One region of the Bacillus sp. JK106 genome, then DNA from elsewhere that is predicted to be linked to it. Evidence: riboswitches for the same ligand, from Rfam matches in the RefSeq annotation. Region 1 holds a riboswitch; the other holds the start of a gene.
The links. A riboswitch is a leader RNA that binds a small molecule or an ion and turns the genes downstream of it on or off. The one in region 1 is predicted to bind glycine.
Positions count from the first base shown of each region.

Region 2: another riboswitch for glycine. It lies ahead of ACWJJS_RS00590 (amino acid permease); the one in region 1 lies ahead of gcvT (glycine cleavage system aminomethyltransferase GcvT).

Region 1 is NZ_JBSJQC010000003.1:454,081-470,809, forward strand. It holds gene spoIIIAB (stage III sporulation protein SpoIIIAB) at 1-114, opposite strand, end outside; gene spoIIIAA (stage III sporulation protein AA) at 108-1,031, opposite strand; gene ACWJJS_RS12605 (YqhV family protein) at 1,108-1,389, opposite strand; gene efp (elongation factor P) at 1,537-2,094, opposite strand; gene ACWJJS_RS12615 (M24 family metallopeptidase) at 2,119-3,180, opposite strand; gene ACWJJS_RS12620 (YqhR family membrane protein) at 3,312-3,842, opposite strand; gene ACWJJS_RS12625 (DUF1385 domain-containing protein) at 4,064-5,020, shown strand; gene ACWJJS_RS12630 (SA1362 family protein) at 5,055-5,450, shown strand; gene ACWJJS_RS12635 (patatin-like phospholipase family protein) at 5,447-6,322, opposite strand; gene mntR (transcriptional regulator MntR) at 6,437-6,865, opposite strand; gene ACWJJS_RS12645 (lipoate--protein ligase family protein) at 6,965-7,801, opposite strand; gene ACWJJS_RS12650 (rhodanese-like domain-containing protein) at 7,995-8,375, shown strand; gene gcvPB (aminomethyl-transferring glycine dehydrogenase subunit GcvPB) at 8,428-9,903, opposite strand; gene gcvPA (aminomethyl-transferring glycine dehydrogenase subunit GcvPA) at 9,896-11,242, opposite strand; gene gcvT (glycine cleavage system aminomethyltransferase GcvT) at 11,257-12,357, opposite strand; glycine riboswitch at 12,536-12,636, opposite strand; gene ACWJJS_RS12670 (DEAD/DEAH box helicase) at 12,781-14,451, shown strand; gene ACWJJS_RS12675 (YqhG family protein) at 14,469-15,263, shown strand; gene sinI (anti-repressor SinI) at 15,440-15,613, shown strand; gene sinR (transcriptional regulator SinR) at 15,647-15,982, shown strand; gene tasA (biofilm matrix protein TasA) at 16,030-16,729, opposite strand, start outside.
Region 2 is NZ_JBSJQC010000001.1:99,476-116,204, reverse strand. It holds gene ahpF (alkyl hydroperoxide reductase subunit F) at 1-429, shown strand, start outside; gene ACWJJS_RS00595 (hypothetical protein) at 1,100-2,401, opposite strand; gene ACWJJS_RS00590 (amino acid permease) at 3,401-4,753, opposite strand; glycine riboswitch at 4,899-4,979, opposite strand; gene fbp (fructose-1,6-bisphosphatase) at 5,278-7,203, shown strand; gene ACWJJS_RS00580 ((2Fe-2S)-binding protein) at 7,256-7,720, opposite strand; gene ACWJJS_RS00575 (FAD binding domain-containing protein) at 7,713-8,555, opposite strand; gene ACWJJS_RS00570 (xanthine dehydrogenase family protein molybdopterin-binding subunit) at 8,542-10,872, opposite strand; gene ACWJJS_RS00565 (NTP transferase domain-containing protein) at 10,878-11,498, opposite strand; gene ACWJJS_RS00560 (XdhC family protein) at 11,495-12,511, opposite strand; gene ACWJJS_RS00555 (FUSC family protein) at 12,575-13,591, opposite strand; gene ACWJJS_RS00550 (Pathogenicity island protein) at 13,908-14,462, shown strand; gene ACWJJS_RS00545 (hypothetical protein) at 14,521-14,682, shown strand; gene ACWJJS_RS00540 (SIR2 family protein) at 14,852-15,718, opposite strand; gene ACWJJS_RS00535 (ParA family protein) at 15,715-16,707, opposite strand.

The DNA.
Region 1 (16,729 bases):
CGCCGCGCGCAGCTGACGGATCTGCCTCGGCCTTTCAATATACATTTTGGCGATCTCAAATCCCGTCCATGTCGTCGCCGTCAGAATGAACACGGCACCCAAAAGCTTCAGCATGTCATCACGCTTTCAGCATGCGGAACCGGTTCTCCGTCCTTTCCGTACATCCTGCTGATCGTTCCCGGACCGCGGTGCCTTGACAGTTCAACATACCGGTCAAACACGTTTTCCTCCCAAAGCATTTTCAGCGACGGCCTCTTGACCAAGTCTTTCATATTCCATCCGTGCGCAGAGACGATAACGGATACGCCCGCATGGAGCGCCTCCAGCAGCGCTTGTGAGTCTTCCATTCTCCCGATTTCATCCACAATTATGACATCAGGACTCATAGAACGGATCATCATCATCAGCCCTTCCGCCTTCGGACAGGCATCAAGGACATCGACTCTGCGGCCGAAACTGTGCTGGGGAATGCCCCGCAGGCAGCCGGCAATTTCCGACCGTTCATCTACGATACCTGTCTTTTTTGCCGGAATGCGTTTTGATCCGGTGCTGGAAAGCCGGGCCAAATCACGAAGCAAGGTCGTTTTCCCCGTTTGCGGAGGACCGATGATCAGCGTGTTCAGCCAGTTTTCTTTCCATAAGAAAGGAATGAGCGGTTCTGCGATCCCCAGCTTCTCCCGGGCGATTCGGATATTAAAAGAAGTAATATCCCGGAGTCCTTTGACGGCTCCGTTTTCGACGATGACTCTTCCGGCCAGCCCCACACGGTGGCCTCCTCTGATTGTGATGTATCCTTTTTTCAGCTCTTCTTCAAGCGTGTACATACTGTAATTGCTGAGCCGGCTGAGGATCAGCTGTGCGTCGCCGGCCGTACACACATATGACAAATACAAAGGTTGTCCTTTTTGGATCAGTTCAACCGGCCTGTCGACCCGGATTCTGATTTCTTCTGTATCCCGCCTTGCTTCTTCGGGCACGGCGGAGATGGCATCTCTCAATAATTCAGGGAGAACCTCTGTAATTTCATTCAATAGAGTCTCCTCCTTTTTACCGATTGGCTTCTTTAAAATGTATGATCCGGGACAGACTTTATGACACCCCGGCCCTCTATTTATGCACACCGGCCAAAATCAGCACCACCCCCGCAAAAATCAATATTAATTTTGCATATGAGAGCTGTCCGGCAATCTGATAAATGCCGATCGTCATTGTGATGATAAAGATCAGAGGGCCGACGATTGCCAAAATACTATTCACCACAACCGCTTTTCTGATGTCGTTTGTCAAAAGCATGATAATAGCGGCCGATAATTCAATGAGCGAGGACAAAACTCGTAAACCGGCCATCGTTAAAACAGTAGAATTGATTGAACCGAACAAAAATTTCATTGCAATCCCCCAACTTCAAGCATTTTGTTACACTATATGCTCTAGCTGACGGAAGTAGTCTCACTATTTTCATATAGAAGAAAGATTCTGAGGCAGAACGCAAAAAAAGCCTGCCCCGTAAAAGGAGCAGACTCCGAATTTCTTTAACTACGCTCTTGACACGTAAGAACCGTCTGATGTATTTACAACCAGCGTATCGCCTTCGTTCACGAAGAACGGTACGTTTACGACAAGGCCTGTTTCCGTTTTGGCAGGTTTCGTGCCGCCTGACGCCGTGTCGCCTTTAATTCCCGGCTCTGTTTCAACAACTTTCAGTTCAACTGTGTTCGGCAGTTCAATACCGAGCGTTTCAGACTGATACATCATGATATGCACAGACATATTTTCCAGAAGGTATTTCAATTCTTCTTCGATTTGGTTTTCGTTCAATTCAAGCTGTTCATATGAGCTTGTATCCATGAACACGTGCTGATCGCCGTTGGCATAAAGATACTGCATCGTTTTTGTTTCGATTTGAGCTTTCGCGACTTTTTCACCTGCACGGAATGTTTTCTCCTGAATAGCGCCCGTGCGCAGGTTACGCAATTTAGAACGGACAAATGCCGCTCCTTTTCCCGGTTTTACGTGCTGAAAGTCAACGACGCGCCAAATGCCGCCGTCTACTTCAATCGTTAGTCCTGTACGAAAATCGTTAACTGAAATCATGTTTGATGTCCTCCTATATTCCGATCACAAAATAATTAATTCTTTAGGGGAATGCGTAATTGTCCGGTTGCCGTCCTCAGTGATGATGATATCATCTTCGATTCTTGCGCCCCCAACATCCGGTATGTATATGCCCGGCTCAACCGTTACCGCCATGCCCGGCTCAAGAACGGCCGATGACCTGAAAGACAGCCCCGGTGATTCATGGACTTCCATTCCGAACCCGTGTCCTGTCGAATGGCCGAAATACTGTCCGTAGCCTTTTGCGGTGATATGATCCCTCGTCAGGGCATCCGCTTCTTTTCCCGTCATGCCGGGTTTTATATGCAGGACACCAAGCGCTTGGGCATCGTATACGACTTGATAAATCTCTTTCAGTTTATCACTTGGCTCTCCGACCGCGACGGTGCGTGTGATATCAGAACAATAGCCTTTATAATAAGCGCCGAAATCAAGCGTGACCAAGTCTCCCTTTTCAATCAATTTGCCGCTTGCCACTCCGTGGGGAAGGCTGGATCTGACTCCCGAGGCGACGATCATATCAAAGGAAGAGCCGTCTGCTCCTTGACGTCTCATATAAAATTCGAGCTCGTTTGCAACTGAAATCTCTGAGATGCCCGGTTTGATAAACGTCAGAATATGTTCAAACGCATCATCCGCAATCTTCGCAGCTTCCTCTAATATCTTAATCTCTTCACTTGACTTAATCAAGCGCAACTTTTCAACGGAATCCGCGACGGGAACCATCTCCGCTTCCTGCAGCACCGCTTGGTAGGATGCATATGTTCCGTACGTCATGCTGTTTTGCTCGAAGCCGAGTTTTTTAACGCCGTACTCAAGAATCGTATCCGCAGCCGTTTGGATTAAGCTACCGCCGTGCTCGATAATGTCAAAACCCTTCACTTGCGTCTTCGCCTGCTCGGTGTAACGGAAATCCGTGATAAATGCCGCACGTTCTTTCGATATGACCGCAAGGCCTGACGAACCCGTAAATCCCGTCATATACTGCAGATTGGCGGAGCTTGTCACCAACATTCCGTCTATATCCAGCTGACCGAAAAGATTTCGCAATTTCTCAAGTTTCATTCCCTTTCTCCTCCTCGCCGATTCTTGACTGCCGCCTGACAACGCGGGAGCATCCCCGCCCGGTTTTCAGCACAAAAAATGTTCACTTCTCGTGAACATTTTACCATACCGGACAGGGATTATACACTTATTCACTTGTTGCCGAGCGCCCTTGCAAGCTTGTCTGACGTAAGTTCATTGTAGTTGAAGGAAATTGAGTAGCCGACAAACAAACCGTACAGAATGTAAAGGCAAAGCGTCGTCACGATTGTATCTGATTTCAATTCAGTGACGGATTTCACATCTTCGAAAATCGGATTGAATAAGAAAAAAACCGCACACCATAAAATGACGCCGTACACCATCCCCGGCCACATGGTTTTAAAACGCTTCAGGCAGACGAAATAAATAAACGCCCCGGCAATTGAAATGAATCCGATGACAACGATGCTGACCATCGTGCCTAGCCATTGTTTTTTCCATTCTCCGATCATAAACGGCTGAAGAATCATGTTGGGGCTGATCTCTGAAAAATGAAAGACATACCCGAGATAGCCGATCAAACTCCAAAATACACCGCCGGCAAATCCGATACCGCAAATTCTGCCGGTAAATGAAACAGGCTGCTGATCATCATCCTGCTTCTTTTTTTCTTCCTGTTCTGAATGTTTTTCGCTTGTCATCATGGCACCTCCAGTCATAGACTGCCCAAAAATTAAAAAGTCATAAAAAGCTGCGCCATATTTTCATTCAATGAGTAAAATCTAAAGAAACGGGGTATACTGCATGTAGAAAAAGCATTGATTTTCCGGCTGTCTAACTAGAGGTTTACCGCGGTTTCCTGTACAATAGAGTGAAAGGAAATGGTTAGTAAATCCTAAGAAAACAGGCAGGTTGATAAACAATGTCCAAACAAAAAACGCCCCCTGCATACGGCGGGCAGGCTGTCGTTGAAGGGGTAATGTTCGGCGGCAGAAAAAATTATGTTACCGCCATCCGCAGGAATGACGGAAGCATTGATTTTTTCAAGCTTCCGAGAGTGCCGAACGCCAAGCTTTCGGCTTTAAAAAAGATTCCTTTTTTGCGGGGAATCGTCGCCATCATTGAGGCGAGCGCCAACGGCACAAAGCATTTAAACTTTTCCAGCGAACGTTACGGGCTTGATCCTCAGGATGACGCCAAGCTGGAGCAGGAAGATAAGAAGGGTTCCGGCTTATCGATGTTTTTCAGCCTGGCGGTGATCGGCGTTCTGTCGTTTTTGTTCAGCAAATTCGTTTTTACGCTCGTCCCGGTCTTCTTAGCGGAGCTTGTAAGGCCCGTATTTTCCTCAGACGCCGCGCAGATCGGAATCGAAAGTCTGTTTAAGCTGATTCTGCTTCTCAGCTACATTTATTTTTTATCAATGACGCCGTTAATTAAAAGAGTGTTTCAATATCATGGAGCCGAACATAAGGTCATAAACTGTTATGAACAGAATTTGCCAATTACAATAGAAAATGTTCAGAAACAGTCACGGCTTCATTACCGTTGCGGTTCAAGCTTTATTTTATTTACGATCATTGTCGGCATGTTCGTCTATTTACTTGTTCCGACAGATCCGCTTTGGGTGCGGATTTTAGACAGGATTGCGCTTATACCGGTCGTTCTCGGCATCTCCTTTGAAGTGCTCCAGCTGACGAACAGAGTGCGGAATATCCCCGTTTTGAAAGTGCTCGGTTACCCCGGCCTGTGGCTGCAGCTTTTGACGACAAAGGAACCGGCGGATGATCAGGTCGAGGTTGCCATAGAAAGCTTTAACGAGCTTCTCAGACTGGAAGACATTTCAGAACAGAGCGAAAAGCCGTCTCACAACGTAATCTGAACCGTTACCGTTATTATTTTGGAGGTGGGCAGTTATGAATCATCGTGTACAACCTTTTTTTGCTGTATTGATAGCGCTTGGCGCATTCGGTTTCATTTATGCGGCGGTAACCAACCCCGGGCAGATGATTTCAAGAGCGATCACCGTAATTATCGCAGGCGTTATTATTTATTTTATCGTGAGGACGGTCCTGAACCGACGCACCGGCCGCGACGGAACCGCTTTCAAAAAAGCGGCCAGACAATCGCGGCTCCGAATGAAGGAGCAAAAAGCGAAGCACCGCGCCGGACACAGAGGCCGGGTCAGCCATTTGCGGAGCGTGCCGAGCAGCAGCAGACCGAAGCCGATGATTCTTAAGAAAAAAAGCCAGACCCAGCTTACCGTCATAGAAGGCAAAAAGAATAAAAAGAAAAACAGAGCGCTTTTTTAATAGCTCCATTGCTTCAAAAATTGCTCTGTTCTGCTTTTTCCTAGCTCAATGAGAGCTAGTTTTTTTTGCGGTGTGAGATGAAACTCCGTCGCCATCACATGTTCCACCGGAATAAAAATAATATTCTGTTCGTACTTTGTCGCGATATGCCTGGCATCATGAGCGTCTTTCATCGTTTCAAACAAAGCCCCGAACAGCTCAAAAGCGTTGCGGATTGATTTTTTCGGGCGCTCTTTTTCGTTGGGCGAAAGCGAAATTCCGATGACCGGCCGTTTGCGTTCTTTTGAATACAGCCAAATCGGGAAATTGCTTAACACGCCGCCGTCAACGACCGTTGAGGTGCCTTTTTCGGTCTTCAGTTTTATCGGTTCAAAAAAATAAGGAATGCTGCAGCTCATTCTGACGGCTCTGGCAACCGGGAACATCTCCGGATTTAATCCGTAGCGGGGAAGATCGTCAGGAAGCACGATCATCGTTCCGTTCGTCAGATCTGAAGCGATGAGACGGAGCGAGCCTTTTTTCAAATCGCCGAACGCGATGATGCCCTTCGCTTTTAATTTATCCGCAATCCATTTTTCCAGCATATCGCCTCTGTATAGTCCGAGGCGCCAATATATCGACACCCACTGCAGGATTTTCAGCGGGAGGAATGAGCATCTCTGATCAAGCAATTGCCTTCCGTCCACCTCATCTATGATGGAATGAACCTCTCTGCTCGTATAGCCCGCAGCGATAAATGCGGCAATAATCGCGCCGGCGCTTGTTCCGGCGAGCCTTTCAAAGCGAAAGCCCTTTTCTTCCAGCGCTTCATAAGCGCCGGCAAGCGCCACCCCTTTTATCCCCCCGCCCGAAAATACGCCGTCAATCTGCATAGCGCGCCCTCTCCCTTCCATCTCAAGGTGTATTATTATTTTAAGAAACGGCTGGGCGAAATAGACCAAAGAATGAAGACATTAAAAAAAGGGCGCCCCATTTCGGGCTGCCCTTTATTCACCGGGATTTTCGGTTTTTTTCTGTACGGATTTCAATTCTTTTTTCCGGCTTTCGTCATCTTCAAAATACTGAACGAGGTCGCCGATGCGGTCAATGCTGTTCCAGCTCAGATGATGTTCGATTCCTTCAACATCATTGTAAATCTTCTCTTCATCAACACCAATGATTCTTAAAAACTGCTCAAGCAATTCGTGTCTGTATACGAGCCGTTTGCCGATCTTTTTGCCTTTTGACGTCAATACGAGCCCGCGATATTTTTCATAAATCAAATACTCGTCTTTATCTAGTTTTTGAACCATTTTCGTTACAGAGGAGGGGTGGACTGCCAAAGCTTCCGCGATATCAGAAACCCGTGCATATCCTTTTTCTTCTATCAGCATATAAATCTGTTCAATATAATCTTCCATACTTGGTGTTGTCATAAGTAACCCTCCCAAAAAGCACCTTAACTTTATAAACCATTACAAGTTTACACTAACGGTCATGAAAAAACAAGGATGCTTCCGGTCTGTCAAGCCTTATCAGCGCTTATAATTCCATTCATCAGACGCGTATTTCGTCTCAGCCAGCTCATTGACAAATGCAAGCTCTTCAGACGTGAGTGTGTAAGGCTCAAGATGAATGTTCAGCCCTTCCTCAAAACCGGCTTTAAAAGCGATTCTGGCCTCATCCATCGTTACCCGTTTCGGCGCTAAGGCGTTGATGGCTACCGCTTTGTTTTTGAAATTCCGCTGCATGCGCTCACGGACTCTGTCGCTCGGATATAAAAACAGATCAAACAGTTTATCCTCATCAATGTCAAGCAGGATGGAACCGTGCTGAAGAATGACGCCTTTTTGGCGTGTCTGTGCGCTTCCGGCAACTTTCCGTCCTTCGACGACCAGTTCATACCACGAAGGCGCATCAAAGCAGACGGACGAGCGCGGATTTTTCAAGCTTTCTTTTTCTTTCTCCGTTCGCGGAATCGCAAAGCAGGCATCAAGTCCAAGGTTTCTGAATCCCTGCAGAATACCTTCTGAAATCACCCGGTACGCCTCTGTCACCGTGGCCGGCATTTCCGGGTGATCCTCTGAAACGATTACGCTGTATGTCAATTCTTTATCATGCAGAACACCCCGTCCGCCTGTCGGTCTTCTGACAAACCCGAGGCCGTGTTTATGTACTGCGTCAAAGTTAATTTCCTTCTTAATATTTTGAAAATACCCGACAGACAAAGTTGCCGGATTCCAGCCGTAAAATCGGATCACCGGAGGAATTTTCTTTTGGCTGTGCCAATATAAAAGCGCTTCATCCAGCGCCATGTTAAATGCCGGGCTTTCATTCCCTGAGTCAATAAACCGCCATGTTTCTTTTTCCATATACTGAACCCTTCTTTATCGTTTTAATAAAATCAGTTTAGCAAACTGCCTTGAAAATGAAAAATATTTCGTTTCATTAAGGATGACAATCGCTTCATGCTTTACTATAATAGTATTTGTCCCAAAACGTCCGGTAAGCCTTGTTTTCAGGAAGCAGGGTTTTGATTTTATAAGCTAAAGGAGTAGAATTGCATTGTCTAATATGATTGCTTTAATTATTGTTGCGGCGTTTATCGTTTATATGATCGTGTCGTATTTTTACCAGCAGCGTTTAATGAAAACACTTACGGAAGAGGAATTCCGCGCGGGCTACAGAAAAGCGCAGCTGATTGACGTCCGTGAACCGAATGAATTTGAAGGCGGCCATATTCTCGGCGCGCGCAACATTCCGCTGTCACAGCTGAAACAGCGCAAAAGTGAAATCCGTCCTGATAAACCCGTTTATCTGTACTGCCAAAACAATGTCCGCAGCGGACGCGCGGCACAGACGCTCCGCAAACACGGCTGCAAAGATATTTACAACCTGAAAGGCGGATTTAAAAAATGGGGCGGAAAAATTAAAGCAAAAAACTAATCATGAAAAAAGAGCTGTCCGTTTTATACGGAAGCTCTTTTTTTATACCGTGTCAGCGGCTGACGTCAGGTGTACGTTCGTATTTTAAAACCGGCTTTCTTGCCGCCTTGGTTTCATCCATTCTTTTGACAACTGTTGTATGCGGCGCCTCCTGAACGATTTCAGGCGATTCCTCCGCTTCCCGCGCAATTTGAATCATGGCATCTATAAACGCATCAAGCGTTTCCTTCGATTCCGTTTCCGTCGGTTCGATCATGATGCTTTCTTCAACATTGAGAGGAAAATACACAGTCGGCGGATGATAGCCGAAATCCAAAAGCCGTTTGGCAATATCAAGCGTTCTTACGCCGAGCTTTTTCTGCCTTCTTCCCGATAACACAAATTCATGCTTGCAATGACGGTCAAACGGGAGATCATAATAAGGCGCGAGTCTTCTCATCATATAATTTGCATTTAAAACCGCGTTTTCGGTCACAGCTTTTAAGCCGTCAGGCCCCATGGAACGGATATACGTGTAGGCTCTGACATTAATGCCGAAGTTGCCGTAATAAGGTTTTACGCGCCCGATCGACTGCGGCCGGTCATAGTCAAAAGTCAAACGGCCCTCTTTTTTCGTAAGAACGGGTTTCGGCAGATACGGAATGAATTCTTTTTTCACTCCGACCGGCCCTGAGCCCGGTCCTCCCCCGCCGTGCGGCCCGGTAAATGTTTTATGCAGATTAAGGTGAACGACGTCAAATCCCATATCTCCCGGTCTTGCTTTACTTAAAACGGCATTTAAATTCGCTCCGTCATAATAAAGCTTTCCGCCGGCCTGATGGACGATGTCAGCCATTTCCGTAATGTTTTCTTCAAACAACCCGAGGGTGTTCGGATTCGTCAGCATCAGCGCCGCTGTTTCTTCGTTTACCGCTCTTTTCAAATCTTCAATGTCAACCAGCCCGTGCTCATTTGACTTAACGGTAATCGTTTCAAAACCGGCGACCGTGGCGGATGCCGGATTCGTACCGTGGGCTGAATCAGGGACAATCACCTTCGTCCGTCCGAAGTCTCCCCGCGCTTCGTGATAGGCGCGGATCATCATCAGGCCGGTCCATTCGCCGTGAGCGCCCGCCGCAGGCTGCAGCGTCACCTCGTCCATGCCCGTAATCTCCTCCAAGTGTCCGCTTAAATCGTATAAAAGCTCAAGCGCCCCCTGAACTGTGTCCTCGTCCTGAAGCGGATGAATAGCGGAAAAACCTGCGAACCGGGCAATTTTTTCATTTAATTTCGGATTGTATTTCATCGTACAGGAGCCGAGCGGATAAAAGCCTGAATCAACTCCGTGGTTTCTCTTAGAAAGAGCGGTATAATGCCGCATAATATCAAGCTCTGATACTTCCGGCAGCTTTGCGTCTTCATCGCGGATATAGTCACCGGGAAGAAGGCTTTCAAGCTCTGTTTCCGGCACATCAAGCTCCGGAAGGCTGTAACCGACACGCCCTTCGCGGGACATTTCAAAAATAAGCGCCTGATCTTGATTATTCATGTTGATCCCCCAATCCCGCAATAAGCGAATCGATCTCTTCTTTCGTTCTCAGCTCTGTGACGGCAATCAGCATATGCTGATTCAGTTCCGGATACGCAAGACCTAAGTCATATCCGCCGATGATGCCGTCTTGCAGGAGCCGCCGGTTTGCTTCCTTGACGGGAAGATTCAGCCTGACGGCAAATTCATTAAATATCGGGCCGTCAAATGCTACGTGCAAGCCGGCTTTTTCCGCTTGGCGTCTCGCGTAATCAGCTTTCAATATATTTTGACGGGCCATGTCTTTGACGCCGTTTTTTCCGAGCGCCGTCATTGCGACTGAAGCCGCTAAAGCATTCAGCGCCTGATTTGAACAAATGTTAGACGTGGCTTTGTCTCTTCTGATATGCTGCTCGCGCGCCTGAAGAGTGAGAACAAAACCTCTTCGCCCGTTTTCATCCTCCGTTTGGCCGACAAGCCGGCCCGGCACCTTTCTCATCAGTTTTTTCGTTACTGCAAAATAGCCGCAGTGCGGGCCGCCGAATGCCGCAGGTATGCCGAAAGGCTGCGCGTCCCCGACGACAATATCAGCTCCGTATGCCCCGGGCGGTGTCAAAATACCGAGCGCGAGCGGGTTTGAAGAAACAATCAGCTGGCTGTTTCCTTTATGTGCGAGCGGCTCAATGCCCTTTAACGGCTCGATTTGTCCGAAGAAGTTCGGATACTGAACGATCACGGCGGCCGTCTCATCACAAACGGCATGTTCCAATGCTTCAAGATCTGTGACGCCGTTTTTCGCGGGCACCTCTACAACCTCAATATATTGGCCCTTTGCGTATGTTTTCAAAACATCCCGTGATTCCGGATGAACGGCTGCGGAAATGACGATTTTTTTCTTTTTCGTATGTCCCGATGCAAGCATCGCCGCTTCCGCAAGCGCCGTTCCCCCGTCGTACATAGAGGAGTTTGCGATATCCATTCCCGTTAATTCACAGATCATCGTTTGAAATTCAAAAATCGCCTGCAGCTCCCCTTGTGAGATTTCAGGCTGGTAAGGCGTATAAGCCGTGTAAAACTCTGATCGGGAAATCACATGATCGACGATAACCGGCTGATAGTGATCGTACACTCCTGCGCCCAGAAAAGATGCATATGTAACAGCGTCTTTATTTTTCGCCGCAAGCTTTGTCAGCTCTCTCGTCAGCTCCGTTTCAGCTTTTGCTTTTTTAATTTGGTAGTCTTTTTGAAACCTCACATCTTCCGGAATATCGGCAAACAGTTCATCAATTGTTTCTGCGCCGATGGCTTTCAGCATTTCTTTTTTATCCTGTTCTGTCGCGGGCAAATATCGATGCTTCATATGACTCTCCTTTTTCAGCTCTGTTTTGGACGTTTATAAAACGGTGTGCGGACAATCTTCGCTTTTACCGTTTTTTTACGGATTTCCACTTCTACTTCCGTTCCGACTTCACTGAATTCCGTTTTGATTAAGGCAAGGCCGATATTTTTCTTTAAAGTCGGAGATTGCGTGCCTGTCGTGACTTCCCCGATCGGAACACCGTCTTTTTTCACGGCGTACCCGTGTCTCGGAATCCCTTTTTCAATCATCTCAAGTCCGACCAGCTTTCGCGGGGCTCCTTTTTCTTTCTGTTCGCGCAATACAGATTTCCCGAAAAAATCGGAATCTTTCTTGTGTTTCACGGCAAATCCGATTCCGGCTTCAATCGGTGTAATATCTTTCGTCAATTCCTGACCGTATAAAGCAAGCTTCGCTTCAAATCTCAGCGTATCACGGGCGCCGAGGCCGCACGGAACGAGGCCTTCATGCTCTCCCGCTGCAAGTATCTCCTTAAATAGATGAACCGCATCTTCATTGCGGCAATATAACTCAAACCCGTCTTCACCGGTATAGCCTGTTCTTGAAAGCAGGACTTGGCGTCCGGCAACGTCCGCCTCGTCAATAAATGTAAACGGCTTTAAGGAGGACAAATCACATTCAGTCAGCTTCGCAAGAACCGACTGAGCATTCGGCCCCTGAACGGCAAGCAGTGAAATCCCGTCAGACTGATTCGTCAGCGTGACGTCGCCTTCCGCATGTTCCGTCAGCCAGGCGATGTCTTTTTCAATATTAGACGCGTTTATCACGAGCAGATAGCAGCTCTCGCTTTTCTGATAGATCAGCAAATCATCGACCGTACCGCCGTCAGGATAACACATGGCGGTATAAAGCGCGTTTCCCGGCTTTAAATCGGCAACGTCATTTGTCATCATTTTTTGCAGAAAAGACAGGGCGTCTTTACCGGATACTTCAACTTCCCCCATATGAGACACATCAAACAGTCCCGCTTTTGTGCGGACGGCTTCATGCTCCTCTTTAATAGAAGAAAATTGAACCGGCAGCTCCCATCCTCCAAAATCAATCGTTTTTCCGCCGTATTCTTTATACACGTCATAAAGCGGTGTTCGTTTCAGCATCATCTTCCCCCTTCAGTCATTGGCGCATTGTAAAAACATATAAAAAAGGACAGAGAAACACCTCATGAAAATGAAGGTTTCTCTGTCCCGGCACCTGAAAGTTTACTTTATGAACATATCATAAAGACGTCCCCTTTGGTGGCCTGCTTCTTCTAAGTGCAGACACTCTCCAGAGTTGCGTCGAGCAAGAGTTCTTTTGCCTGAGAGATTCACTCCGCAGTTTGCTCCTTCGGCGCCCGGACGCCCATCTTTCGTCCGAGTCTCTCCCCTTGCTGTCATTCGCTCATATTTACCAATTTTATGGACATACTAAAGCAATATCTTTTAGTGAAATCATTACTTATATCCTACCACCCTCATTTACGTCCGGCAACAAAAATTATGATAAATCAGTTTTTTAAAAGAAAGGCGGTTTTGTTACATATGACAGCAGAGATCATATTTGATGCAAACTGGCCGGGAGAGTTTTCTGAGCGGCTGAAAACGGACGGTCCCTGGTCAAATTGGGAGATGTACAAACTGTCGGCTGAAGTCCAGCAGACCCTTGCCATTCCTGAATTCGAAGGGTTGAGGGCTCCTTTGTACCTTCCCGATTTCACTCCGCTTCCCCATCAGCTTGAGGTCGCGCAGAAAGTCGTTGAAAAAATGAACGGCAAGGCGATTTTGGCTGATGAAGTAGGGCTCGGAAAAACGGTGGAAGCGGGCCTGATTTTAAAAGAATATATGATTCGCGGGCTGGCCAAAAAAATCCTGATTCTTGTGCCGGCATCACTCGTTTCCCAGTGGGTGAAAGAGCTTCAGGAGAAGTTTTTAATACCCGCTGTTGAACAGAAGAAAAGCTATGTGTGGGAACAGTGCGATATCGTCGTTTCTTCTATTGATACGGCCAAACGCTCCCCTCACAAAGACATTGTCCTTTCTATTCCGTATGATCTCGTCATTATTGACGAGGCGCACAAGCTCAAAAACAGCAAAACGAAAAATTATGAATTTGCGAGAAGTCTTGTGAAGAAATACTGCCTGCTTCTGACGGCGACGCCGATTCAAAACCGGATCGAAGAAATCTTCAATTTAGTGTCACTGTTAAAGCCCGGCCATTTAGGAAACGAAAGCGGATTTCAAGAAACCTTCAATCAGAAGGACGGGATTGACGCTCATGAGCATTTGAAAGAACTCGTCAATAAGGTGATGATCCGCAACACGCGGAGCGACACCGGCCTTACATGGACGAAGCGCCACGTGGAAACAGTGCCGATCACCTTTTCACCGACGGAACAGGCGCTTTACGATGACATTGCCGCACTGAAAAACGGCACGGAAAAGCCCGCAAGCGCATTTTCCATTATGACGCTGCAAAGAGAGTGCTGTTCAAGCCGGGAAGCCGTGTATATGACGCTCAAAAAAATGCTTGACCAAAAAGATAAACAAGCGCCCGCATTCGATGAACAGACGATCGCTAATTTAATGGACCGCATCAATCAAGTCACGCAAAACTCAAAAGCGATTCAAGTTGTTGACTTGATCCAAAAGATTAATGACAAAGTCATTATTTTTACTGAATACAGGGCGACACAGATTTACCTGCAATGGTTCCTTCAGCAGAACGGCATAAGCTCCGTTCCGTTCAGAGGCGGATTTAAACGCGGAAAAAAAGACTGGATGAAGGATCTCTTCCGCGGCAAAGTGCAGGTGCTGATCGCTACAGAAGCAGGAGGCGAAGGGATCAACCTGCAATTCTGCAACCATATTATCAATTATGACCTCCCGTGGAACCCGATGCGGCTTGAACAAAGAATCGGAAGGATTCACAGACTCGGTCAGGAAAGAGATGTCCATATCTACAATATGGCGACAAAACATACGGTGGAAGAGCATATCTTAAAACTTCTGTATGACAAAATTCATTTATTTGAAAATGTCGTCGGAGAATTAGATGACATTTTAACAAAAATCAAAGTGAGCAATTTTGAAGACCATTTGCATGATATTTTATGCCATTCGCTGACAGAGGAGGAAATGAGAATCAAAATGGACAATCTCACCTCTTTTCTGTCGTACAGTACGGAAAAGCCCGCCAGAAAAAAAGGCTCTTAAAAAGGAGGAAGCGCGACATGAGACAGCAGGAGGTTCACCAATTTTTACTGCGCTTTTTTGAAGCGAACCACTGCCCGATTACAGAACACGGGCCGGGTTTTATGACGGTTCAGTTGACGGTCGAGATGGACAAACAAATTATGAACCGCCCGTTTTATTGGCATTGGCGTGAAAAAACGGGCGGCGAACCGAACCCGATGAAGATTACGTTCATCACTGATAAAGAAACGGCTCCGGAGGATATGGACGGCGAGTTTATTTACTTTGGAGCCCCGCGCCTCTTTCAAATCTTTCAAGCAGTTAAACAAAATGGGAGATTTACAAGAATATATGAGAAAATTGTATCAGCCGGAGCCAGAGTGCCGCTTCAGCCCTGGCTTGGATTAAATGTAGTGATTTCATACCAATCCGACATGAAAAAAGACAGACTTTTGTCTTTAGGCCTGCATCTTGTTTCTGGAACAATTATAGAAGGGTTTCAGCAGAAGCTTGCACCGCTTCCGCTGACCTCGCAAATATCAGACTATTGCTTTACCATATCGCCGATGATTAAGCCGGAAAGCGGGATTAAAAGGATGGAGCATTACTTAAAAGACGCTGCCGCCAAAGAGCCGTCAGACTGGGCTGACAGCGCGATCGCCAGATGGAAAAAGGACCTCAGGCTGCTCGATCAGTTTTATGAGCAGACAGAAGAAAAACCTGAGGAATACCATTTGGAAAAACAAGCGCTGAAAGCCTTATATCAGCCGAAAATTCACATTCAGATTGAAAACGGCGGTTTATTTTTCCTGCAAAGTAATTTTTCTGGATAAGCGTTATCCATTCGACACCTTTCCCGTTTTTTCTGGAAATTCTATATTATAATAAAAGTATATAGAAAAAATTTCTGGCGTTTCGCATGCGATGAATCACTTCCAGACATGTAAAGATAAGGTCATGGGCGGATTGGCTGAAATACATAAACAAGTATTTTAGGAGGAGAAAATGCATGAAAAATGCAAAAATGGAATTTTCGCAATTAGATAAGGAATGGGTTGAGCTGATATTAGAAGCCCAAAAAGCAAATATCAGCCTAGAAGAAATACGCAAATACCTGCTTTCGCATAAAAAGTCTTCTCAACATATCCAGGCAGCCAGAAGTCATACCGTAAATCCTTTCTGAATGTGCTATAATATCACAAGGAAGGTGATGACATTGATTGGCCAGCGTATTAAACAATACCGAAAAGAAAAAGGCTACTCACTATCAGAACTAGCTGAAAAAGCTGGGGTAGCGAAGTCTTATTTAAGCTCAATAGAACGAAATTTACAGACGAACCCCTCCATTCAATTTCTCGAAAAAGTCTCCGCTGTTCTGGACGTCTCGGTTCATACTTTACTTGATGAAAAACATGAAACCGAATACGATGGTCAATTAGATAGTGAATGGGAGAAATTAGTTCGCGATGCGATGACATCCGGGGTATCAAAAAAACAATTTCGTGAATTTTTAGATTATCAAAAATGGAGAAAAGCGCAAAAAGAGGAGTAGTGCCGCCATATGTGCACAACTCCTCTTTTAACTGTCCGACTTTCGGATTAGTTTTTATCCTCACTGTGAGCCTTTTCATTTTCCTTGACGTAACCGTCTTTATCCGTATGATCTTTCGTAATGGTCAAGCCGTTCCATTGCGTTGCTTCAAAAGAGAATTGAAGAGAAATCGCATTGCCTTGGAACTTGTTTTGCACACTTAATCCGTCCGCAGTTTTTGCGGTGTCATTTTTAAATTGGATTTCCATTCTCACCTGGTCATAATCAGCAGGCGTTTTCGGAACTCCGTCGTACTCAGGAGCTGTTTTGCCGTTAATGGTTGCCACATTGACTTTTCCGCTCTCACTCAGGAATTTCGGATCAATGTGCTTGCTGATCGCTTCGGCAGCTGCTTTATCCTGTTTTGTTGACATTAAGTATAAGTCTTTCAGGCTGGCCGCCTTTAAAATGATATTTTTAGGATAGCCGTTGCCCCCTTCTTTACCGACTGTCAGAACCGTAATTTCAAACTGGCTGAGGAAATCCTCCGCAGATTCATTTCCTTTCTTTGCTCCTTTAAAGTCAGTAAAATTCAAAGCCATCAGCACTTCTTTAATGGCAAGTGAACCGTTGTTTCTGAATTCAAAATCTTTCGTCAATTTATCACCTGGTTTTAAGTTTGACAAATTGACATTGGCTGATTGTTCTTTAGCCGATAAATCAAGTGTTCCTGACGCAAATGTAGCGTCCGTCGACTTCACATCATTA
Region 2 (16,729 bases), on a different contig from region 1:
GGTATCGTCAATCACGTGACTGTGCTGGAGTTCGCGCCTGAACTGAAAGCAGACGAAGTCCTGCAAAAACGTCTTTACAGCCTGCCAAACGTCACTGTGCACAAAAATGCACAAACGAAAGAAATCACAGGCGACCAAAACGTAAACGGCATTACGTTCGTTGACCGTGAAACAGGCGAAGAAAAACACGTTGAACTCCAAGGTGTATTCGTCCAAATCGGTCTCGTGCCTAATACAGAATGGTTAGACGAAACCGTCGAACGCAACCGCATCGGCGAAATCATCGTCGATAAGAGCGGCGCGACAAGCGTTCCCGGCCTATTTGCCGCAGGGGACTGCACAGACGGCCCGTACAACCAAATCATTATCTCCATGGGATCAGGTGCAACTGCCGCTTTAGGCGCATTTGATTATTTGATCCGGAATTAATGTAAAAAGCGCTACCCTGCTTACACGGCAGGATAGCGCTTTTTTATAATAGCTCATATAAATAAAACCTCGCATCATGGACGACAAACATTTGATGAAACTGTCAACAGCCGATTTCTTTCCCTTCCAGATTGGTGTAAAAACATCCCCTTTATTATCAGCATGCATTCCCTCAGTCGCTGCGGTTTGTTTTTCGCAATACAAATATACTGTATGGTCGGTTGAGAGCCAGACGTTTCTTATTCATATGTTAAAAAATGATTCTACCATCAACTAGATGTAAAGATAAAACCGGTGTACTGAATGACAGTACACCGGTTTTTTAATGATTGGACTTTTATGGACTCAATGAGTTTTGAATAATGCTTGCGCATACTCATTTGATTACTATTCGACCATCTTCTCAGTCAGATCGTCAATCGCCTTCTCTGACATGTCGTCTTTTATCGTGTCACGCGAGAACTTCAGTTTGTGATCAAGCATTCCTATTTAATTTAATATGCCCCACCCCTCATGTGCGACTTTGCAGCACTTCCAGCACATATTGAAGCTAGCAGCAAACGGGTTCACAAGTATTATTTTTTGGCGGGCCTTGATACGCGTCTTTAAATGCAAGCTTTTTCGGCAACAGGTCCGCAGTACAAGGAAAGTTTAATTAATCTTCCTATACTCATCTTCTAGCACTTATTAACCATTCAACTAAATAGCTAACTGCATAAAGAATTGATGCTACACCAAATAGTACAGCACTAATATTAGTAAGATGAGAGTTACCACCTAATATATAATGAGTTATAATATATAAAAATGCACTTAGAAACAATAACAATATACTAAAATACTTCAACGCAACAAATTTTTCTTTCGGTTCTCCTCTCAGTTTAAAAATGGTTAAGCATATCATTTTAAAAAGTATATACAAGAAAACTCCTATAATGAGCAATGGGGACAAAAAATTTATTATATATTCCGGGATTTTAAACTCAGATAGAAATATATTAACTTTCTTCAATATAAAGTATGATACTATAAATAAGGCTACTATTGTCGTGGTTTTTAGATAAAACCTTTTGTTTTTATAATTCTTTCTTATAAAAGTAAATAACTTAATTATATTAACTTTCAATAACCCCAACTGTTTTTTAAACTGTTTCCTTCGACTAACATATTTACTCCATGCTGAACTTATATATAAATCAATCGGATTAATCGTTTCTTTATTTTCTGGAGATTCATGCATCTTTTCAAATAACTTTTTTAGATAATTTATTATTTGGTTAATAGCTGTTAACATAAACACTGCTAATATATAAGCTGATATTTCTCTATTTCCCTCAGCAAAGTTTGTTATCATATTTCTCTCACTTACAACATAACTCATACCAATTGATATTATTATAAAAAAAGGAGAAAACAATAGTTCATTAGTATCTCTAACTTGTTTCTTTGTCGGGAATGTATAAAAACCAGATATAGTTATCCCTATAGCTAAAATAATACTTATTATACCTGCAATTTCTTCTTGAACCCCATATCTGTTTAACGCTGAAAAGAGAATATTAAACAATTGCTTTCCTAGCCAGCCCAATATTAGAGTTGTCACTAGAGCTAATCCATAATTTTTTGCAGCAGATTTATATTTTAACTTAATATAAAATGTAATTCGCAAAAGTATCATGGGTATATTTATTTGTTCAGTAAATAGATTTATTGATATCATCAAAATAAAAATCACCATAGAGAGTAGATAATACGTTTTAAATTCTAAAAGAAACTGATGATTAAACATGCTAATTATAAATGAAATTAGTGATGAAGGAAATAAAGATATTAAAGCACTAAATAAAAGATTACAAATGATGACAACTAATCTGGAATAATCCTTTTTTTTCATTAACCGATCAATAAATTTAGACATAGCTGCAGTTGCTAATAACCCTTCAGAAATCAATATAGAGCTGGGGGATTTCAATTTCGTAGCCTCCTTTTTAACCTTATCTAACATAATAGAAATTTGAATAAATTCCTATTTTATTCGCTAATGTCATATCTGCATCATGATAATCCTTGTCCATATGATCTATGTCACTACGATGGCGGACAGACGCACCATATAAATATTCAGCGCTTCATTCATGATTTGTCATGTTCTTCAGAATTCAAAAATCCTTTTTGTTGGTAGGCATGTTGTTGTATCACTTCAATAACAACGGCCGCTGATAATGCTCACCAAACCCAACTATCCGATAATGCATGGATCTGACCCGTTCAACAGATTCATCCACCTTTGTATCAATCTCTTCAATATGCTGTTAAACAATAGACTACCGCATTGTTAGCCATTTACTTAAGTATAGTGCCGTTATTCATTAACAGATCCGATTGGATTAAAATAGACAGTTAAGACACTGAATTTATCGTATGACCATCTCCAGTGTTTCCCTTTCTAGTTATAATAAAAGAAAAAAGCACATTGTGCTATATTTTTCTAGTAAAACCCTTTTCATTATCTTAATCTGACTATATACAATAACCTTAGTGGTTTTTTGATGTAGAAAATTGATCATCAATGAAGGAATGAAGTTATGAGTGATAAAAGACAGAACTATGCCAAAAAATGATGCCGAAAACGGAAAAAGACTTTATAAAGTTGACAACCATTTGATCAAGACTATTATGTTTAAGTTTAATATTAGGTAATAATCAATTGTGGCACAAAATGACGTATTCGGCGGCAAATCCAGAAAACAGATGTAGAGATGGTAATAGTATAGTGTGAGGGAGGATTATATTCTTATAGAATATTCTGTTGTGGAAAGCGTGGGCAATATTTGAGGATATTGGAGAGATATGATCATTTCCACTTTTAAAGGAGCATTCCGATGGTTGATCTTAAAAATGCTCCTTTTAAATGTGACTCTCCGTAACATATGCTTTCACCAATCTCAATAAGTGAACGTTCAGCATAATGTTAGGTCCTTCTTTTCTTTCTCCCTCTCGCCCGATAGATAAGAAACAATCCAATAAACCACAGCGGTGTCAGCAGCAAAGCCGGGCGCGTCGCATCCGCAAACAGCATAATCACCAGAATGACGGCAAACAGCGACAGCACGGCGTAATTGATAAACGGCGCAAACGGCGCCTTGAAAGGCGAGCTTGCGTGTAAGTCCGGACGGGTTTTCCTGTATCTGATATGACAGACAAGAATCACGCCCCACACCCAAATGAAACAAATCGCGCTGATGGTGGTCACGATGCCAAAGGCCGCTTCCGGTATCAATTTGCTTAAAAGAGCGCCAGCTGACAGCACAATAACCGATATCCATAATGCGCGGCTCGGCACATGATTTTTATTCAGCTTCGCAAAACTTGCCGGCGCCTGTTTCGTTTTGCTTAAGTTATACAAAATCCGGCTTGTTGAAAACATCCCGCTGTTACAAGCAGAAGCGGCAGACGTTAATACGACAAAATTAATAATTCCCGCGGCCAACGGAATACCGACCAGACTGAAGGTCTTTACAAATGGACTTTCCGTTGCATTCAGCTGCATCCACGGATTAATACATAAAAGAATGATCAATGCCCCGACGTAGAAAAATAAAATCCGCAATGGAATTTTATTGATAGCGGACGGAATATTTTTTTTCGGATTTGACGTTTCCGCCGCTGACACACCCACTAACTCCACACCGACATAGGCGAAGATCACCATCTGGAACGAAAGCAAAAAGCCTGAAAATCCGTTCGGAAACAAGCCGCCGTGCTCCCACAGATTCGCCGCTGAAACCGTTCCGGTATGCGTTTTGAACCCAATCACCAGCAGAACCACCCCGATGACAATTAACGCGAGAATCGTGACTACCTTAATTAAGGCGAACCAAAACTCCAATTCTCCAAAAATCTTAACCGTTAACAGATTAAGCCCTAATAAAATGAGCAAACAGATAAGTGCAGGAACCCACTGCGGAATGTCAAACCAATATTTCACATATACACCGACGGCGATCACATCCGCCATAGCCGTCATAATCCAGCAAAACCAATAAGTCCAGCCGGTGACAAACGCTGCACGCGGCCCTAAATACGCCTCGGCAATATCCGTTAATGATTGGTAGCCTGCTTTAGATAACAGCAGTTCTCCCAGCGCCCGCATGACGAAAAAAAGCGCAATACCTACAATAAAATACGCAAAGATGATAGAAGGACCCGCCAGCTGAATCGCCTTACCGGACCCTAAAAACAATCCGGTGCCGATCGTGCCGCCAATGGCGATCAGCTGCACGTGCCGATTCGATAAGTCCCTCTTTAGCTCTCGCTGCTCCACATCTGACTCCTCCTTACCTCTCTAGTGAACGACGAGCAAAAAAAGCCAATAAAAAAAGAGATTGGATGCCCTCCAATCTCATGGTCATAAGAATATCAAATTATATTTGCGCCGCTGACAATCAACAGCATGACAAATACATATTCGGTACTCTTCTGTCCTTTTGCCTGAGATTGTGAACCCTTCGGCGCCGCGGAAAACCCGCGGTCTCTCCAGAAGCCGCTCCTGCTGTAGTGCGACCCACAGCAATCATAGCCTGCTACGTATTAAGTTTCCGATAGAAATAACTATCAGCTAACTTTTTATTTTAATGGAAGTTGAATTCATTGTCAATAGGGGGATGAGCTCACGGCGTTATCCCGGTCCAATTTTCGATGCCTGAAGCGCCGTATTTTCCGTTTTCATTGTCTCAAAAAGGCGTTATGCGGTACTATCATATAAGGTCTAATCATTTAAACATTATGTCATACTTTAAATTCACTTTATCATACAATTGCTCGTAAATAAAAAGGGGATGGACGAGATTGGAAACCAAATATTTAGATCTGCTCGCACAAAAATACGATTGTGAAGAAAAAGTGGTCACGGAAATCATTAATCTGAAAGCGATACTGAACCTGCCGAAAGGAACCGAGCATTTCGTCAGTGATCTGCACGGGGAGTATCAGGCATTCCAACACGTGCTGCGGAACGGTTCAGGAAGAGTAAAAGAGAAGATCCGCGATATTTTCAGCGGCGTCATTTACGATAGAGAAATTGATGAACTGGCGGCTTTGGTCTATTACCCGGAAGACAAACTGAAGCTGATCAAACATAACTTTGATACGAAAGAGGCATTAAACGAGTGGTATAAAGAAACGATTCATCGGATGATTAAGCTCGTTTCTTATTGTTCTTCCAAGTACACCCGCTCCAAATTGCGCAAAGCACTGCCCGCCCAATTTGCTTATATTTCCGAAGAGCTGCTGTACAAAACAGAACAAGCCGCCAACAAGGAACAATACTACTCCGAAATCATAGAACAGATCATTGCGCTCGGCCAGGCCGATAAGCTGATCACCGGTCTTGCCTACAGCACGCAGCGATTGGTGGTCGACCATCTGCATGTTGTCGGCGATATTTATGACCGCGGACCGCAGCCGGATAAAATCATGGAAGAACTGATCAACTATCATTCAGTGGATATTCAATGGGGGAATCATGATGTTCTCTGGATAGGCGCTTATTCCGGCTCAAAAGTATGTCTGGCAAACATTATCCGCATCTGTGCCCGCTATGACAATCTGGATATTATTGAAGACGTTTACGGCATCAATCTGAGACCGCTATTGAACCTTGCCGAAAAATATTACGATGATAACCCGTCTTTCCGCCCGAAAGCGGACGAAAACAGACCGGAAGATGAGATTAAACAAATCACAAAAATTCATCAGGCGATCGCGATGATCCAATTCAAGCTTGAGAGCCCGATTATTAAGAGACGGCCGAACTTTAATATGGAGGAACGGCTGTTACTGGAAAAGATTGATTATGACCGCAATGAAATCACGCTGAACGGAAAAACGTATCAACTGGAAAACACCTGCTTTGCGACGGTGAATCCCAAACAGCCCGACGAGCTGCTAGAAGAAGAAGCAGAAGTCATGGACAAGCTGCTGTTTTCTGTCCAGCACTCCGAAAAGCTGGGCCGCCATATGAATTTTATGATGAAAAAAGGCAGCCTGTATCTGAAATATAACGGCAACCTGTTGATTCACGGCTGTATTCCCGTCGATGAAAACGGCAGCATGGAAACGATGATGATAGAGGATAAAGCTTATGCGGGCCGTGAGCTGCTCGATGTATTTGAACGGTTCTTACGTGAAGCGTTTGCCCATCCGGAAGAAACCGATGATCTGGCGACAGATATGACGTGGTACTTATGGACAGGCGAATACTCCTCCCTCTTCGGAAAACGGGCCATGACAACCTTTGAGCGGTATTTCATTAAAGAGAAGGAAACGCATAAAGAAAAGAAAAACCCGTATTACTATTTGCGTGAAGACGAGGCAACCTGCCGAAACATCCTGAAGGAATTCGGCCTCAATCCGGATCACGGCCATATCATCAACGGCCATACACCGGTAAAAGAAATCGAAGGAGAAGATCCGATCAAGGCAAACGGAAAAATGATCGTCATCGACGGCGGCTTCTCCAAAGCCTATCAATCCACAACAGGCATCGCCGGCTACACGCTCTTATACAACTCCTACGGCATGCAGCTCGTCGCCCATAAACACTTTAACTCCAAGGCCGAAGTGCTGAGCACCGGAACCGACGTCTTAACAGTGAAACGATTAGTCGACAAAGAGCTGGAGCGGAAGAAAGTGAAAGAAACAAACGTCGGTGAAGAACTGCTGAAAGAAGTGGCGATTTTGGAGAAGCTGCGGGAGTATCGGTATATGAAGTGAAGAATATGGAGTTCAGGGATGATTCTCTGGGCTCTTTTTTTACGGTTGCGAACTAAGAAGTCCCTTTCCCTGTATGTAAAACAGATTTAACCGCTTCTTCAATCTCCCTGTAACCCGTACATCTGCAAATATTGGACTCCAGCCAATTTTTTATCGTGTCATCACTTGCATTCGGCTCAGTATTCACTAAAGCATGGCAATTCATGAGAAAACCCGGTGTGCAATAACCGCATTGAAACGCGAATTTTTCAATAAAAGCCTTTTGAATCGGCGTATTGATCAGTCCTTCAATTGTCGTAATGTCCTTTCCTTCCCCTTCTGCCGCAAGCATTAAGCAAGACTTCATCGGCACCCCGTCCGTTAATACCGTACAGGCGCCGCAATCCCCATTTAAGCAGCCCGGTTTTGCACCAGTTAATCCGAGACGAAGACGAAGAGCAAATAACAAAGTATCAGCCGGTCTGACCGTCATCTGTCTTTCCTCGCCATTTACTTTCAACGTAATAAGATCAGACATTTGGACCTCCTTCTAATTCCCGTAAGGCATCTAAAATTGTATGTTGCAAGACAAATATTCGGTATTCACTTGAGCCTTCCGCATCATCAAGAACGGGTTTGGGTACATACTGTAAAGACCTGCGCGCTCTATCTTCTAATGAATAGCTTTTATCGTTAAGCACAGCCTCCATTTCAGCAGAACGAAACGGAAATGGACATACGCCGCTGAAGGCCATTCTGATCTCATCATCTTTTTTCAGCGCACAGACTGTCACCAATGGATACCCGACATTCCACTGCTGTCTTCTTTTGATACTGACAAATGGCAGGTCAACGTACGCTCGATCGACAACGACATGAAATAAAAAATCTCCTTTTCGCAATTGTATTTCCTTGTTAAATACTTTATTTATAGGATGGTAATGAATCCCCGCTCTCCCTGCAATCCCTAGCAAACTATCAGAAATCAGCAACGGCAGCACGGCCTCACGGTAGTAGATGCCCCCGCAAATGTTTCCGCCCAGGCTGATCTTATTTCGAGTCGTCCGATCGGCTATTTCACTTACTGTTTTACTTAATAGCGGAAATGGATTTTCTTCCTCCAGTTTCGTTAATGACACGCCCGCTCCGATCACCAGATAACGTTCATAAAAACGGATGGCGTGAAATTCCGGAAGCGCGTTCATATCTATCACCGCATCCGTATAGACGATATTCAGCCTTCCTAACGTGATAATTTCCGTGCCGCCGGAATAATACATCGGTGTTTTCTTTTCAGCCGCAAGCGAGTGAAATAGATTGATTGTTTCTTGAATGGTCTTCGGTTTAAAATAGTCAAAATCAAACGGTATCATCTTTCCACCCCTCTTGCGTCCTCCATAATTGTTCGGGAATGAGAGGAAGTTGATTCAATTGGACACCTAAAGCGGCGGAAAGGCAATTTCCCAATGCGGCCGGCATCCCCAGCAGTCCGTGTTCCCCGCCGCCTCGCGCTCCATAAGGCGCAATCACATGCGGGGTTTCAACAAATTCAACGATATATTCAGGCTGCTCTCCATAGTGAAGGGGGCGGTATGTTCTAAGCTGAGGATTTAATACTCTGCCATATGAATCAAATACAAAGGTTTCTCTTCCTCCGAATGCGATTCCCATACTCATCCCCCCCATCACTTGACCCCTTGCAGCTTTTTCATTCAGTACAGTTCCTATATCCACAACAGAATAGGCTTTTGTAATCCGATACGTATAATCCCGCTTATCCAACTCAACTTCAATTCCCTGAGCACCTACAGCCCATTCGGGTCCCGGCTTTCCTCTTCCCGTTTCCCGGTCTAAATTCGTCATCCGGGTTAATGTGTAATTACCGCTCGCAATGATTTGGCCGCCAACGGTATTTCCATTCGGAAACGTATATCCGTAAGCAATGTCTTTTATGTCAACATGTACAGAAGGATGATCTATAAAATAAACCTTTCCGTCGGCCACTTCCAATTCCTCGACAGGAACCCGCAACACACATGATGCCGCGTCCTTCAGCTTTCGGATGGCTTCCTCCGCTGCATTCAGTACGGCTCTCCCGGCCATTAACGTCCCTCTGCTCCCCACGGTTTTCCAATGCTCGGGAGTTGTTTGGGTGTCTACAAGCATTTTCACGTGAATTTTGCTTATATCCATTTTCATTCGTTCCGCTAAGATTTGGGCTAACACTGTTTTTGTCCCTGTTCCAATTTCCACTACCCCTGACATCAAATTAATGCTTCCATCGGGATTAAAGGTTAAAAGAACCCCGGACGTTGCATTTGTATCAAATGTTGAGGTTTTCCAAATACAGCTGATTCCCTTCGCCCGTATCTTCCGGCCGTCGATTTCAATTCGCTGCCCCTCGTCCCAATTCATTAATTCCTTCAATCTTTCAATACATTTCGGCACATTTCCGACCGTGCTTGAATTGAGAAGAACTTGAGTCGGTGTGGTGTCACCGGGGCGAATGGCATTTTTATAGCGAAGTTCTAACGGGTCCATGTTCAGCTTTTCCGCCAATACATCCATCGTCCGCTCAAAAGCAAATAACACTTCAGCATGGCTGTAGCCTCTGAATGCACTGGGATATGGATGATTCGTATACATACAATATGAATCACACGATATATGGTCGATAGCGTACGGACCCGTACAATCAACCACCGCAGCCCGGCTGATGTCCACTCCTTTATCAGAGTATGCTCCGCCATCAAATAAAAGCTGAATGTCTGCCGCCTTTAAAATTCCATCCTTTGTGGCCCCTAATTTGACAATGGCATCCAATCCTACATGAACGGGAGATGTGATCATATCCTCTTCTCTCGTATTAAACAATTTGACGGGCCGGCCTCCGACTGCTTTTGATGCCAAATAGGCAATCACCTCTAACTGAACGGCTGCTTTTCCCCCGTACGCCCCGCCTACTAAAGGCGTTTTGACGATAACCTTTCCGGGTTCAATTCCAAAATACCACTGCATTAATTTTTTAATGGCAAAAGGGGCTTGAGAGGATGTGGTAATGATAATCTCCTCATCCGCCCGAATTTCAGCGATCGAGCATCTTGTCTCCATCGCAGCGTGATCAGAAGGGTTAAAGGAAATCTGGAATTCTGCTGTCACATCACTTTCCCTAAATCCGTCTTCAATATTTCCTTTTCTAACCTTATCCAGGTTTGCGATATTTGTCTTCGGAACCGGGAATACACCTTTTGTCTTCTCATAGCGGTCCGCATGTTCATGAACGAGCGGCGCATCCTTTTGAAAGGCCTCACGGGGGGAATTGACGACGGGAAGAGGTTTATAGGATACTTTGATGGCATCCGCGGCCTTTTTAGCTGTAATCGGATTTTCCGCAACAACAACAGCAACCGGCTCACCATGGTATCTGACCCTTTTATAAGCAATCGGCGATCTGTCTTTAATTTCTTCACCTGCAAGCGGAAAAGGTTCGTCACCCAATATCGCTCTCACACCGGGAATCTTCCAAGCTTCTGAAAAGTCCATCAACACAATATCGGCATGAGCATATGGACTGGTCAGCATTTTTGCGTGCAACGTCCCTGTTTCTTGAAAATCATCCGTATATTTCGCTTTACCCGTCACTTTTTCAAGGGCCTCTTTCCGAATGACACTCTTCCCGATATACTCCAACTCATTCACTCCCCGAATTTATTCAGCAGCAGCTTATAATCTTCAACTGTATCGACGTCATAAAAAAGCAAAGGGTCTTGAAAGCTGATCATTTTTCCCGCCTTGATCATACTTTCACGGATCACATGCCGGGCGCCCTGATCTCCCTTTAACTGATGCAATACCGGGAAACATTGATTGGAGAATAAAATAGGGGGCATAGGAAGATGCTGATTTTCAGCGGCGATAAATAAATAGCGGCGCTCCTTTTGATAGGAATCAATTAACGTATTGATGATATCTGAGGTGACAAACGGCTGATCTGCAAGGAGAATGATAACGGCGTCAGCCTCGTACGCTGCCGCTTTTTGTAAACCGCATAGTATAGAATGGCCTTGGCCCTTACCCGCTTGCTCACATTCTGCCTGGCTCCACTTATTTGACATAGGGGATAAAAAGAAAAATTCCGAAAGCCAATGCAGTGAATCTCCCTTTCCCGTAATAACGAAAATATGATCTAATTCAGATAACAAGGCATGTTTAAGAGCCATACTTCCAAGGGAAACGCCATTGAGAAATAAACTTCGCTTATCCGTCCCCATGCGTCTGCTTGTACCGGCTGCCAGGTAAATGGCTGCTGTTTTCATAAGCGGGTCCTTTGTTTTCGCATTTCTTTAATCAGCTCGCCGACGATACTTACAGCAATCTCTTCAGGGCCTTGTGCCCCGATGGGAAGGCCGATAGGGGAATGAATATCTGCCGGAATCTCCGCCCCGCCTAACAGCCGCTCCGTGCGCCTTCTGGGGCCTAAAACGCCTTTATAAAACACATTCTCGTTTTTTATTGTATGTAAAATGATCTGATCTTTTTGAAAGCTGTGCGTCATAATGACAACAAAATCCCTTTTTGTCATGCTCAGGCCTTCCATGACTTCTTCCGGCGCTCCCGTTATCAAATGGCCGGCTTCAGGAAAATGCCCGTGATGACATAAGGCGGGACGCCAGTCAATCACCGTCACATGAAAGCCCGCACGAGCCGCCAACGAAACTAACGGCCTCGCATCTTCTCCTGCTCCGAAGACATATAAACAAGGTTTTGGCACCATCTGATGGATAAAAAACAAATCAGATGTATGTTCATCTCTTTTGATTCCCTTCTCTGTCTGTCTCAGTTTTTGAATACAGCCTTGCTCCATCACATCCCCGGTTCCAAACACGCTGCCGTCTTCAGCGATATACAGATCTTCCTTCGGCTCTAACGTTTCAGTGAATCGTTTCACTCGGGTCACAGATTTTTTTCCATCTAAGCATGTCTTGACTGTCATCAGATGCCGTTCCAATTCCCCTTTTACAGGCTCAAGCAACACCGTCAAAACACCATTACAGCCAACGCCCTGTCCCCAGGATAAATCGTCTTCCGCACTCATATCAAAGCGGACAATCAACGGTTCTCCCGCAGACCAGACCTGCTCTGCCCTTTCAACGAGATCTTCTTCCAGACAACCGGCGGATAACATGCCGACTCTTGTTTTGTCCTCTAAAATCAGCATGGAGGCGCCTTCTTTCTTATAAGCGGACCCCTCTGTTTTAATAATGGTAGCCAGTACCTTAGCTTTCTTAGAATTAGCGATGACATCCAAAATCCGGTGTATATCATCCATCTCATGTCCCCCGCTTTTACCTGATCATATCTGTATATCCGTATTCTTTTTTTCCAGAAAACATTACAAACGCTTCAGCAATTTCTTCGTTTCTAAAAAAAAAGAGTCTTTATAGACCTTATGACCGGGCGGCGGGTGCGACAGCAAGTCGGAGCGGAGAGATTCCAATAACACGTTCTGTTCCTTCTGTTTCCGATTGTCTGTTTCACCCTCCTGTATGCCTTTAAAACCCGCAAAATATTCACTTAACACTTGTAAATTATTCCCCAGCTCCCTTTTGTCACTTGAAGATAAAGCTCCTTCTTTTTCCCATTCTTTTAACGTTTTCACTATATTTGACAGATACTCAAATCCGGCGTTCAACTTTTGCATCTCTATTTGATAGCTTGAAATGATGTTTTTATGTTTTTTTCTGACGGGGTTGAATTTTAAGCTGTCAGAGGCTGTTTGCAGCATCTCTTTTGTCATATGCAGCTCCTGCAGAAGATGGTTCATTTTATATTCCATAAGGTTCCCTTTTCCTTGCCCCCACTCTGATTGCACCCATTTGGAAAGGTCTGAAAGTGTGCCGGAAAGCTGACGAGCCAATGTTTGAAAAGAGTCCGCTGCCTTTTTTGTGTAGTCCGGCGGAAACAGGAACATGTGAATCAGAATCGCGATGATGACGCCGATCACCGTATCGATGATTCGGTCGAATGCATAATCTTTAGAGTTTCGTTCAAACGTAAAGACCAATAAAATGGTGAGCGCTACCTGATGTAAAACCGTTACATCTATTCGCAACCACTTCGCTATGTAAGTACCGCCTAACAGGAACAGCCCCAGCATCCAGCCATTCATTGGCAAGTGACTGACAAGAAAGGACGTTAGCATGATCCCAATCGCAGTTCCCGCAATACGATGAAAAGAAAAACGAATCGACTGATCTATCGTTGGCTGCAAACATAAGATAACAGACAGAGGCGCTAAATAGGGGTGATCAGAGCCCGCCAGTTTTGCCGCTTCCCAAGAAACCGCAGAGGCAATCGCCATCTTCCAAACCAAAGATGTTTTGTTTTGAATTTTTTCACTTTTCATCATACGCCCCCTCCTTTCAGAAACCTTTTCCACTAGGTTTCCGTGACGGAAAGGGATTTATACTGTTGTATGGAAAATGCGGAAGAAGCTGTTGTTCGCAATAAAGGTGCTTCTCTGAGCTCTTCTTTACGGTTTCTATCCTCCTTGATAACTTCGCATCAGATATGAACCCTGCTCTCCTATGACTTTCGAAGGGAAACATACAAACCTTGTTGGTTAATGTGATGAAATTGGGTGAATTTTTTATCATTTTATATGGTAAGGGTTTAACAAGCAGAATGCCTTTGTTAGTATGGCAACCAAAGGAGGAGGATCAATGATGCAAAGCAGAATGAAGCTAACCGCAGTGAAACTGGCAGCCTTGGTATTCCTAGCAGGTGCCTTTGCCCTCCCGGTTTTACCTCATGCTGCGGCTGCTGCAGAATCCCAAGCTACATACAAAGTTGAAAACCTCAACGACAGTGAGCTGAAGATGACGTTCAATCATGCAGATGTTCATATTGACGCTAAAGGCAATGCAACCCTAAAAGACAACATAACGGGCGAGGAGCAGGCTCTTCCGAAAAGCTCTACTGACAAAAATGGTGACCCCGTTACACTGAAATATGAAAAAATCAAAAATGGCGTTTTAGTCAAAGTCGTAAACAAAGACGCTGGAAAAACGAGCGGGTCAATCAGCACCCAATCAGTCGGGAAATGTATTTTAGGTACTGGCGGTGGTGCGGTAACTGGAGGCGGCACACTGGGTCTTGCAGGAGCTGCTGTAGGAACAGTCACAATACCCGGTATCGGAACAGTAGGAGCGGGTGCCGTCGGAGCCATTACCGGCGCTGTTGGCGGTGCAATGACAGGAGCTGCCGCATCTTGCTTTTAACCATGAAGAAAAAGGGGCCCGCGCCCCTTTCTTTTACTAACTATGGAAGGTGGTCGACATGTACAAAATCATCATTCCTTCAATACTAGCCATCTTCATTCTCTGGATACTCTTACAGATTTCACTGGAGATAAGCATCGTTAAGAACCCATTGAATTATTTTATTGTAATCATTGTCTTCTTTCTCTTTATTAAGATGGTGAAAGAGAAGCAACAGTAGGTTGCTTTCAATAGCTGTGGGAAACCAGATTTGTAGTGGAATCTGGTTTTTGTTTCACCTCATTGACTGCTAACTAGCAATAGTTTTGCATAAAATTCAATCTATCGAACTATTCCACAAAATGCCAGGTGTAATACTAGAGTTAATTTCTCAATATACAGAATGTTACTCACCAAATTCTTGCACTAGCAACTTTATCTCGCTCCTCTTCAACCAAAACAACTAATGATTCTAATGATCGACAGAGTTCTATATGATTGTTCGTTGAATCATAACTTATAATTTCCAAGTTAGCATTCTCTCTTGTAGACCGAACTAAATCTTCAGTCACATTATCTGAGGCCGTTACCATATAATGTGGGCGGCTATTTGGATATACATGAGCATAATTTTCTAAAATTAATCTAATATCAGGGTCATTTAGACCGCACCCTAAAAATATAAATGTGTGGGTTAAGGCTAAGGCATCTAACAACTTGTAAAAAGTGGAATTATTATACCTAGCTTCTGTATACTGCTTTCTGGTAAAAATCATTTGATTAGGGAAATCTATAGTGCCATGAATTTTTATGATTATCCGATCCTCGGATCTAAGCTTATCTGCTAAATCGTCATCATAATAGTTTTTCACACTAATAGTTCCATTTGATTCTTGGTTGGCAAATGTATCATATATTTTATCAACATTTGGAGTGGCTACTATTCTTGAATCTAATTTAAAAATCGCTTCATGAATTCTATGTTTTTCAAATCCAGGTCTCATGAAAGAATCTTTAGCTATTTCATTAAAACCATGGGAACTTAATTTGTAATAAATTATTTCACAAGCAGTTAAATAATCTTTTTCAGCTATAAAAGTATTAATATGTTCAGTATTTTCAGAGATATTATCTGAAGCTATTCTCAAAAATTCTTCCCAAGTAGGTGGCCTTTTACCTTGTGCATTTATGGAATTTCTAGATATTCCTGAACCTAAAAATAAAACAGACTTTCTTCTCGCTATATCTTTCACGAGAGGAAGTGGCCAGCTAATCATCCAATTACCTCCAAACTCTCAATCAGTTTCCGAGAAATACCTTCCATAATATATTTAAATTCTTTTACTTTAGTAAAATGAGCACCTACTACTCCATCTTTTGCTTCTAATCTGTATACTGGTTTATGGGCAACTTGTGACATTGGTATTACACTATGGAAGTTAGGAATACTTCCCAAATCATAATCATTCTCTCCAACCTCTTTGTTCAAGACTTCAATTAATTCCCTTTTCATCGTAGCTGGAATTGGTTCAAGTATACGTTCAAATGCTTTGACTGGTCTCTTTACTCCATCCTTTGTTTTTGCAGTATATTGTTGAGTAACATACCCAGCAAACTTCAGGTTACTCTCTGTTTTTAATCCATCTAAAGCTTCTGGATCTTCATTGTTTATAACTCCATAATTAAACCTTGTTTTCCAAGCTTCTAAAGTTTGGCCAATGTTCTCAACCGCCAATAAACTAAAGATATCGGAAGACATAGGTGTTATAAAATAATCTGATGCTAATAATATAGATCTATTTAATGAGCCTAAAGATGGCCCCATATCAAAAAAAACATAGTCAAATTCTTTACATCTACTTAACAATTCACTGAAAACAAGCGTTGTCCTCAAACCCCTGGGTAAACCTGCAACAGCATCTCTCCAATCATTGGATAGTAAATCCTCCATCAATGCCAACCGTGGATCGCCAGCTAAGAAACTAATATCAAAATTATTTACTTTTATTAGATTTAACTCTTGTGAATAGCCCTGTCCTCTATGTAAGGGCTTTAACATGTCGTATATTGTGAATCCATCTTTTTTATAATAAACTTCTTCAAATTGCTTATCAGATAGTAAATTCACCGTAGAATTACACTGAGGATCCGCATCTATTAGCAGTACCTTTTTATCATACTCAGCAGCTATAAAACTTGCTAAATTGCATACTAATGTAGTTTTACCTACTCCGCCCTTGTTGTTAAACATTGCAATAGATTTCATAAATACCCTCCTGTGACAAATT